DNA from 3 places in the Streptomyces sp. NPDC001530 genome. Region 2 is predicted to be linked to each of the others. Evidence: riboswitches for the same ligand, from Rfam matches in the RefSeq annotation. Region 2 holds a riboswitch; each other region holds the start of a gene.
The links. Region 2 has a riboswitch for cyclic di-AMP ahead of ACFY0T_RS21835 (C40 family peptidase). Riboswitches for the same ligand answer to the same signal wherever they lie in the genome.
Positions count from the first base shown of each region.

Region 1: linked by a shared signal. The riboswitch ahead of ACFY0T_RS12265 (NlpC/P60 family protein) and the one ahead of ACFY0T_RS21835 (C40 family peptidase) in region 2 are both predicted to bind cyclic di-AMP.
Region 3: linked by a shared signal. The riboswitch ahead of ACFY0T_RS39205 (transglycosylase family protein) and the one ahead of ACFY0T_RS21835 (C40 family peptidase) in region 2 are both predicted to bind cyclic di-AMP.

Region 1 covers NZ_JBIAVS010000005.1:350,622-353,875, forward strand. Annotated here, with positions in the region: gene ACFY0T_RS12260 (tellurite resistance/C4-dicarboxylate transporter family protein) at 1-365, opposite strand, end outside; gene ACFY0T_RS12265 (NlpC/P60 family protein) at 628-1,827, opposite strand; cyclic di-AMP (ydaO/yuaA leader) riboswitch at 1,835-2,007, opposite strand; gene pcrA (DNA helicase PcrA) at 2,499-3,254, shown strand, end outside.
Region 2 covers NZ_JBIAVS010000010.1:182,623-185,876, reverse strand. Annotated here, with positions in the region: gene ACFY0T_RS21850 (LysR family transcriptional regulator) at 1-55, opposite strand, end outside; gene ACFY0T_RS21845 (LysE family translocator) at 183-800, shown strand; gene ACFY0T_RS21840 (DUF6328 family protein) at 754-1,269, opposite strand; gene ACFY0T_RS21835 (C40 family peptidase) at 1,350-1,823, opposite strand; cyclic di-AMP (ydaO/yuaA leader) riboswitch at 1,826-1,991, opposite strand; gene ACFY0T_RS21830 (hypothetical protein) at 2,362-2,667, opposite strand; gene ACFY0T_RS21825 (ATP-dependent Clp protease proteolytic subunit) at 2,675-3,254, opposite strand, start outside.
Region 3 covers NZ_JBIAVS010000024.1:4,465-7,718, reverse strand. Annotated here, with positions in the region: gene ACFY0T_RS39210 (transglycosylase family protein) at 1-766, shown strand, start outside; cyclic di-AMP (ydaO/yuaA leader) riboswitch at 950-1,119, shown strand; gene ACFY0T_RS39205 (transglycosylase family protein) at 1,124-1,804, shown strand; gene eno (phosphopyruvate hydratase) at 2,196-3,254, shown strand, end outside.

The DNA of each region.
Region 1 (3,254 bases), on a different contig from region 2:
CGCACGACGACGAAGAGCAGCACCGGCCACAGCATCGCCGACAGCGCGAGCAGGGCCTCGGCCGGCTCCTGCCACCCCAGGGCCGACAGCCGCGTCCCGAGCACCGTGGTCGCCGCGACCGCGGTGAGCCCCGGGGGCGAGCACGCCTCCTCCACCCACCGCGTCCGCTCCCGCATCAGCCGTACGACGAAGTCCGCTGCGAGCGCGAGCCAGGCGACCGACCCCAGGGCCAGCGCGATACGGGACAGGGTCTCGTAGCCGGTCAGATGCAGCCCGACCGAGACGATGCCGGTGGCCATGACGGCGGCACCGGCGGCGGGCGGCCGATGCGCCCACCAGGCGCGGAGCTGGGAGATCGCTGGCATGCGCCTGATGCTAGGGATCTCCGGACAAGTTGCCCGCGGGGCACGCGCGCGGGACGCGTGAAAACGCGGTGGCACGCGCGCGTGGGGCACGAAATCGCGGTGGCACGCGCGCGTCGAGCACGAAGAGGGAATGCACGCGTGCGTCGAGCCCGCAGCCAGAATGCACGCGCGCGTGGGGCACGAAAACGCGGGACACGCGCGCGTGGAGCGCGACATGCCCCACGCGCGCGTGCCCCGCACAAAGCGTTGCTCGCGGAATGGCCTACGCCGGTCGCACCACGCTGTGGATGATCGACTCGCCCGCGTAGTAGATCGACTCCTCGCGGACGTACGCCCCCGGCTTCGGCGCGTGGATCATCATGCCGTTGCCGATGTAGAGGCCGACGTGGCTGATGTCGTCGTAGAAGAAGATCAGGTCACCGGGCTGGGCGTTGGCGAGGGAGACCGTCGTGCCCGCGTTCACCTGGTCCCAGGTGGTGCGCGGGAGGGTGACGCCGGCGGCCTTCCAGGCGGCCTGGGTCAGGCCCGAGCAGTCGTACGAGTCCGGGCCGGTCGCGCCCCAGACGTACGGCTTGCCGATCTGCGCACGGGCGAACGCGATGGACTTCGCCGCCTTCGTTGCGTACGAGGAGTCGGTGGTGGTCGAGCCCGACGAACCGGTCGTGGTGCCCGACGAGCCGCTCGTGGTGTCCGACGAGCCGCTCGTGGTGCTCGACGACGACTCCTGCTCCGCCGCCTTCTTCGCGGCCTCGGCGGCGGCCTGCTGCTCCGCCAGCTCCGCCGCCTTGCGCGCGGCTTCCTCCTGCTTCTTCTTCTCGATCGCCGCGAGCCGCGCCTTCTCCTCGGCGGTCAGCTTCGAGAGCAGTTCGCGGGCCTCGGAGAGCTTGTGCTGGACGTCGGCCTTGGACGTCTTCAGCGCGTTCTGCGACGTGGTGAGCGTCTGCAGGCTCTTGGCGGCCTCCGCGCGCTTCTTCGTGGTGGCGGCCTGCTCGGTGATGTAGTCGTCGACGGCCGCCTTCTGGCGGGTGGTCAGACGGCTCATCAGCTGCGTCTGGTCGAAGTAGTCCTGCGGGTCGTCGGCGAGCAGCAGGGTCGCGGTGTTGGGGGCGGCGGCCCCGGTGCGGTACTGCGCCGCCGCGAACGATCCGAGTTCCTCGCGCGCGGTGTTGAGCTTCTCGGTGCGCTGGGCGACGTCGTCGAGGAGCGTGTCGACGCTCTTGCGCTGCTTGGAGGTCTTCTCCTTGGCGGCGTTGTACTTCTCGGTGGCCGTCTCGGCCTGGTGGTAAAGGTCGTTGACCTTCTTCTCGACTTCTTCGAGGCTCGGCTTGGGTTCGGCCGAGGGCGCGGCGTTCGCCGTCTGGGAGAGCAGGGCCACGGAGGTGAGCGCCGCCGTCGCGAGCGCGGGGGTCCGTATGCCTGCTATCCGCGTACCCGTAGGACGCCATTTGCGATGCGACGCCAAGAGAGGCGACTCCTTCCGTCATCCGCCTACCGAGTTAGCTGTCGGGTTCGGGCGGGTGGTTCCGGAAGGATTGCCCTACGGTCCTTGCCCCACAAGGCAGTTGGACCGATTCACCCCAAGGTCGGTGGGTCCCCGGCTCCGGCTGCTGCGAGGGCGTACCGGACTCGGCGGAGGCCGCACGGCCCGGCGACGTTCGCCGGTGGGTGTCGAGCGGCCTGTGCGCACGCTAGCCAACTCGTGTGGCCCCTGTGAAGGTTGATGTGCGATATGCCCGATACATTTTCGTGACCTTATTCATGGACCTCCCTATGCACGGTCAATGCGGAGGGGTCTGTGACGAGTTGTCCGGAGTGGTGACGTCCGCCCGGTTCTGGGTGGGCAACGACCTGGTGGCCCTCTCGCCCAAGGGCAAGGCCGGCCGTTCACGACGTACGACGGGAAGGCCTACGCAGGCCCATGTAGGTCCATGCAGGTCCATGCCTCGGCCTGGCTGATCGCCGACCGTGACGGAACGGTCCTGGAGGGTGAGGAGGTGCCGGGGCGGCCGGCTCTGGAAGATCATCGGCATCCGAGGACCCGAGGACCCGAGGACCCATATTGGTCCCCATAAAGGTGCGGAGTTTCCGGGGTGGCGGCGGGCTGTCAGTGGGGCGGCCTAGACTCGGAGAGCGATGAGCAGCCTCTTTGATGACAGCTTCCTGGCGGACCTCAAGCCCTCCGGGGCCCACGAGGAAGAGCCCCCGCCGCCGCCCGAGGACGATCACGTGCCGGAGCCCGTTCCGGACGATCTGTTCGGCGGGAAGTTCGACGTGCCGCCGGACCGGGACGCGTACTACCGCGACGGCGCGCACCGCCCTGCCGTGGACCCGGCGGCGCTGCTGGACGGGCTGAACGAGAACCAGCGCGCGGCCGTGGTGCACTCCGGCGCCCCCCTGCTCATCGTGGCCGGCGCCGGCTCCGGCAAGACCCGTGTGCTCACGCACCGCATCGCGTATCTGCTGGCCGAGCGGAATGTCCACCCCGGCCAGATCCTCGCGATCACCTTCACGAACAAGGCCGCGGGCGAGATGAAGGAGCGCGTCGAGCACCTCGTCGGCCCGCGCGCGGGCGCGATGTGGGTGATGACCTTCCACAGCGCGTGCGTCCGCATCCTGCGCCGCGAGTCCAAGAAGCTCGGCTTCACGTCGTCCTTCTCGATCTACGACGCCGCCGACAGCAAGCGCCTGATGGCCCTGGTCTGCCGCGACCTGGACCTCGACCCCAAGCGCTTCCCGCCCAAGTCGTTCAGCGCCAAGATCTCGAACCTGAAGAACGAGCTGATCGACGAGGAGGACTTCGCGAACCAGGCCTCCGACGGCTTCGAGAAGACCCTCGCCCAGGCGTATGCCCTGTACCAGTCGAGGCTGCGCGAGGCCAACGCGCTCGAC
Region 2 (3,254 bases):
TCGACCCCGCCTCGGCGACCGCCACCAGCGCCGCGAGCCGCGTCGGGTCGTACATCGTGCCTCTCCTGGGTCTGCGGGGCCCTGAGGGTCCCTGGGGCCCTCAGGGTCTAAACCATTGCTTTAGACCCACCCAGAATATTCGACATACCCGCTACAGGCCCTTTACGGGCAGCCTGGTGCTCATGGACGCACAGCTCATCGCCTTCACGGGGGTCGCCGCGGGCATGGTCGCCATGCCGGGCGCGGACTTCACCGTCGTCGTACGCAACGCCCTGGTCTCGCGCCGGGCCGGAGTCGCGTGCGCGCTCGGCATCACCGGCGGGCTGCTCCTGCACACGGCGCTCGCCGTCGCCGGGGTCGCCGCGGTCCTCACCGCCGTACCCGCGCTGTTCCCGGCGCTGCAGCTGCTCGGCGGCGCCTATGTGCTGTACCTCGGCGTACGGACGCTGCGGTCGCTCGGACGGCCGCGCGAGGCGGTGGCCGACGTGGCGGGGTCCGGCGCGCGCCCGTTGCGACAGGGCTTCGTCACCAACGCGCTCAATCCGAAGGCGCCGATCACCTTCCTCAGCCTGCTGCCGCAGTTCGTGCCGGCGGGCAGCCCCGCGATGCCGCGGACCCTGCTGCTGGCGCTGATCGTGGTCGTCCTCGCCCTGGTGTGGTTCCCCGCGGTGGCGCTGCTGGTGGACCGGCTCGGCCGGTGGCTGCGCAGGCCGCGTGCCGCCCGGGCCGTGGAGGCGGTCACCGGCGGTGCGCTCACGGTTCTCGGCCTGGTGCTTCTGCTCGAGCCTCTGCGGATCTGACGTGATCCACCAGCCGGGGCAGGACGCTCCACAGCGCGAGACAGACGGCCAGCGTGCTCGCTCCCGCCGCGATTCCGGCGCCGCGCCCCAGCGTCACGTCCACGACGAGGAGTACCGATCCGCTGAACGCCAGCATCAGCACGTACAGACCGATGTGGGCCAGCCGGGAGGACACCCGCACGATGACGGGCTTCACGTTCTGCTGGAACAGCGCGCGGTGCAGCGCGGCCGGGGCCGTGAACAGGGCCGCGGCCAGCATCGAGAGCAGCAGCGTGATGACGTAGGTGGCGCGCTGCACGGAGTCGAGGGACGGGAAGCGCTGCGTGAAGGCCAGGGTCAGCAGGAAGGCGAAGAGGATCTGCACCCCGGTCTGGGTGACGCGCAGCTCCTGGAGCAGTTCCGCGAAATTGCGGTCGGCGCGTTCGAGGGGCGTCTCGTGGCGTGCCGCGAGGGGAGGTTGCTCGGCCATGGTGCACGAGTAACCGGTTCCGCCCGCTTTCACGCCCCGAGGGGGTGACGGCGGCGTGCGCCGTCACCCCCTCGGGCAGGTCAGCTGACCCGGCCGTACCAGACGCTCTTCGTCCAGATCTTCTGGAGCTTCACGACCTCCCCGGTCTTCGGGGAGTGCCAGATCTTTCCCTTCCCGGCGTAGATGCCGACGTGGTACACGTTCCGGCCCGAGTGGAAGAACACGAGGTCTCCGGCCTTGCGGTGCGAGGCGGAGATGTGGTGCGTCTTGTTGTACTGCGCCGCGGCCGTACGAGGCAGTTTCTTGCCCGCCTTCTTGTACGAGTAGAGCGTGAGTCCGGAGCAGTCGAAGCGGCGTGGCCCCGTGGCGCCCCACTGGTACGGGGAGCCCTTCTTGGAGGCCGCGACCTGAAGTGCCTTCGTCGCGAGAGTGGCCGCCTCGGCGTCGGTTGCGACGCCCGGGACCACGAGGGTGCCGCCCACGGCGGCGATGGTGAGGGCCGAGGCCGTACCGGCCCTGGTCCACAGCGACGGGACACGATTGAGCGCAGTCATGCGCAACCCTTCGTCAGCCGCCTGTGAAGGATGACCTGTCGGATTCGGGCTGGCGAAGTAGCCCGGCCGCGTACTGCGGCTTCACCCCAAGGACCGCCCGGATCTCTCCGGCGGCCCGTCGTGCTGGGTCCTCCACTCCTGCCGATCCACATCTGTCGACCGGACATCCGGGCGGCGGCAGGACTCGGCGTCCGCCCGGACCGCCCCGCCGCTGCGGCGGGGGCTTGTCGTCGGAAGGGATCTTCACGCATGTGGGTCGGAAAATCCGAGCGGAATCGGTGGTTTGTGGGGTTACTCACCACTCACCCGTTCGGGTGGACACCCCTCCGTTCGAGGGGGTGTTGAGGGTGCCGACGACGCTCGTACCAGCATCGGAACACTTGATTCCGCCTCTGCGCTACGCGCGTTGCGCAACTTATCCGCGCTCTCGAAAGGACCCGCGACTACTCCATCAGGGGGTACGCCATCTGGTCCGTTTGAAACCCGGGCCGGACACTTCGCCGGTTCGGCGGCGTGCCGCGGCCCGGGTGTCCGTGCGTCAACTGTCGGAGGCGGGCGGCAGGGTGACCCGGGCCGCCCGCCGCTCGCCGTCGAGGACGCGCAGGGCCTGGGCCAGAGTCGGGGCGTGCACCTCGCTCTCGCCCCGCTGGTGCATCAGCGCGAGGGCGTCACGCAGCGCCGTCGCCTTGCCGACCAGCGCCTGAGCGGCCCTCAGACCGCGATAGGTGTCCCCGGGGCGGGCCGGGTTGATGCGGCCGAGCAGATCGACCACGTCGAGGTAACGGTCGATCAACTCGGCCTCGGCGCGCGTGAGCGCGGGCAGTGGCGGCAGATCGGGGATCATCGGGCGGTCACCTCGCGCCGGGCGCGGTGCGCGAGGCCTTGCGGCTCGGGATGATCCGGTCGATCAGTCCGTACGCCAGCGCCCCCGGCGCGTCCAGGATCTTGTCCCGCTCGATGTCCGCGGCGACTTGCTCCGGGCTCTGCCCCGTGTGCCGTGCGAGCATCTCCTCCAGCAGCCTGCGGGTGCGCGTCAACTCCTCTGCCTGGATGGCCAGATCGCTCGCCTGACCCTGGATCGGTTCGGGGATCGACGGTTGGTGGATGAGTACGCGCGCACCCGGCAGCGCGAACCGCTTGCCCGGGGTGCCCCCGGCCAGCAGGACGGCCGCGGCGGACGCCGCCTGTCCCAGGCAGACGGTCTCCACGTCACAGGTGACGAACTGCATCGTGTCGTAGACCGCCGACATCGCGCTGAAGGAGCCGCCGGGGGAGTTGATGTACAGCGAGATGTCCCGGTCCGGTGCCAGGTACTCGAGGTGCATGAACTGCGCCATCACATCGTTCGCCGACGTGTCGTCGATCGGCGTCCCGAGGAACACGATCCGCTCGTCGAGCAGCTTCGAGTACGGATCCAGGGTCCGGTGCCCC
Region 3 (3,254 bases), on a different contig from region 2:
GCACGGCGGCCTCGCATACGCCCCGAGCGCCGACCAGGCCAGCCGCTCGCAGCAGATAGCCGTCGCCGAGAAGGTCCTCGACGACAAGGGCCTCGCCGCCTGGCCGACCTGTGGACCGCTCTCCGGGCTCAGCAAGGACTCGGGCGAGGTCGAGGTCGACACGGGTGTGGCGGACGACTCGTCGAGCTCATCGACTTCGTCGGGTTTGTCCAATTCGCCTTTGTCCAATTCACCTGATTCCTCTGACTCCTCCGGTTCATCCGACTCGTCCGACTCGGACTCCTCCTCCGGCGACTCCTCCGGTGCGACCGAGAACACGACGAAGTCCGATACCTCGTCCTCTGGCGCGAGCGGCGACTCAAAGGAATCCGACAGCTCGGATACAGACACGACGAAGAGCGACGAGTCGGACAAGTCGGGCCAGAACGGCGACTCTTCGGGTACGTCCGACAGTTCCACGTCCGGTGCCGGTCGCCACCGTGGCGACAGCGCCGAGGAGGACGCCACGGAGGGTGCGACCGACGGCCGTACGGACGGTGCGTCCGGGCGGCACGCCTCGCGCGGCTCCGGCGCCTCCCGCGACGCCGTCGACGGCTCGTACACCGTCCGCTCCGGAGACAGTCTCTCGACCATCGCCGACTCCCTTGACCTGAGCGGCGGATGGTCCGAGCTGTACGCCGAGAACAAGGAGACGGTCGGCACCGATCCCGACCTCATCATCCCCGGTCAGAGGCTTGCAGTTGGTGCTGAATCGGACGAAAAGTAGCGGGAGTTCGCGTCATGGTTCGCCGGGGAATGTCCGGTTTGGCGCGAGTGAGACATGAGTCTCAGAAGCCCTGATCGTCTTTGAAATTCCGTCGATCGCATGTCTACGGTCATCACCGCTCGCCACAGCGGGCCCCGACGGTCGCAACGCCGAATCCTGCCAACGGCCGTACGGGAACAGTCGTCGCGTCAAGCGCCGTAGGCAGGAGCGGGGGACCCAAGGTAAGCGCCGCGTCCGGGAGTTGAAAGACACCGGGAACGGCTTGGGGTGAAGTCGTGCGCCAACGGCGCACGGCCGGGCACTCACCCGCCCGAACCCGACAGCTCACCTCGCAGGCGTCGGTGAGGGGATCTCTCCATGCTGTTTTCCAGCAAGGGCAAGCACCGCCGCCCGTCCAAGGCCGCCCGTGTCGCCACGCTCGCCGGCGTGACCGGCGTCGCCATCGCCGCTCCGCTGATGGCCTCGGGCACCGCCTCCGCCGCCACCGCCTCCGAGTGGGACGCCGTCGCGCAGTGCGAGGCCGGCGGCAACTGGTCCATCAACACCGGCAACGGCTACTACGGCGGCCTGCAGTTCTCCGCCTCCACCTGGGCCGCGTACGGCGGCACCGCCTACGCCGCCACCGCCGACCAGGCCTCCAAGTCCCAGCAGATCGCCATCGGTGAGAAGGTCCTCGCCGCGCAGGGCAAGGGCGCCTGGCCGACCTGCGGCACGGGCCTGTCGAGCGCCGCGTACACCGGCGGCACGAGCAGCCCGTCCTCCTCGTCGAGCACCACCCCGAGCACCACCACCCGGACGACGGAGCAGCCCGCCTCCCGTTCCGCGGAGCGTCCGGCCGCCAAGACCGTCACCACCCCGACCGGCAAGAAGGTCGAGAAGGGTGACGGCGAGTACAAGGTCGTCACGGGGGACAGCCTCAGCTCGATCGCCGAGAAGAAGCACGTCAAGGGCGGCTGGCAGAAGCTGTTCGAGCTGAACAAGGACATCATCGACGACGCGGACTTCATCTACCCGGGTCAGCAGCTTCACCTCAGCTGAGTGGCAGACCTCAGTTGAGTGGCAGACCTCAGTTGAGTGGCAGACCTCAACCGAGTGGCAGCCCCCTCATAGACGCCCTCATGGACGGGGTCTCCATACTGGAGGCCTCGTGAGGGTCCCCCGTCCCCACGGGCTCCCCGCTCCGGTGCGTGTTCCCCCGTACGCACCGGGGCGGGGCTTTTTTCTGCGTGGCTCTTGGGCGGGCTGGTTTCGTGTACGGGGCAGGTTTTTGTTCCGTTCGGAAACAATTTACTCTCGGTTCTGCCCAAGGGGTGGTCGACCGGCTGGCCGATCGCCCCGAGGCGGTTAGGCTCATCTCGCGGAGCCGACCGCGGCTCCGTGCACTACGGGCCCCGCGGCCCCGCGTACCCGCGTCACATCCCAGAAGGAGATGCTCGTGCCGTCCATCGACGTCGTCGTAGCCCGGGAAATCCTGGACTCCCGAGGCAACCCCACGGTCGAGGTCGAGGTCGGCCTCGACGACGGCAGCACGGGTCGTGCCGCCGTCCCGTCCGGCGCCTCCACGGGCGCCTTCGAGGCCATCGAGCTCCGCGACGGTGACCCCAACCGCTACCAGGGCAAGGGTGTCGAGAAGGCCGTCCTCGCCGTCATCGAGCAGATCGGCCCGGAGCTCGTCGGTTACGACGCCACCGAGCAGCGCCTGATCGACCAGGCCATGTTCGACCTGGACGCCACCGACAACAAGGGCTCCCTCGGCGCCAACGCCATCCTCGGCGTCTCGCTTGCCGTCGCGCACGCCGCCTCCGAGGCCAGCGACCTCCCCCTCTTCCGCTACCTGGGCGGCCCGAACGCGCACCTGCTGCCCGTTCCGATGATGAACATCCTGAACGGCGGCTCGCACGCCGACTCGAACGTGGACATCCAGGAGTTCATGATCGCCCCGATCGGCGCGGAGTCCTTCTCCGAGGCCCTGCGCTGGGGTGCCGAGGTCTACCACACCCTCAAGAAGGTGCTGAAGACCAAGGGCCTGTCCACGGGCCTCGGCGACGAGGGCGGCTTCGCCCCGAACCTGGAGTCCAACCGCGCCGCGCTCGACCTCATCGTCGAGGCCATCAAGCAGGCCGGTTACACCCCCGGTGAGCAGATCGCGCTCGCGCTCGACGTCGCCGCGTCCGAGTTCTACAAGGACGGCGCCTACGAGTTCGAGGGCAAGTCCCGCTCGGCCGCCGAGATGACCGAGTACTACGAGGAGCTCGTCTCCGCGTACCCGCTGGTCTCCATCGAGGACCCGCTGTACGAGGACGACTGGGACGGCTGGAAGATCATCACCGACAAGCTGGGCGACAAGGTCCAGATCGTCGGCGACGACCTCTTCGTCACCAACCCCGAGCGCCTGGCCCGCGGCATCGAGGAGGGCGCCGCCAACGCCCTGCTCGTCAAGGTCAACCAGATCGGCTCGCTGACCGAGACCCTGGACGCCGTCGAGATG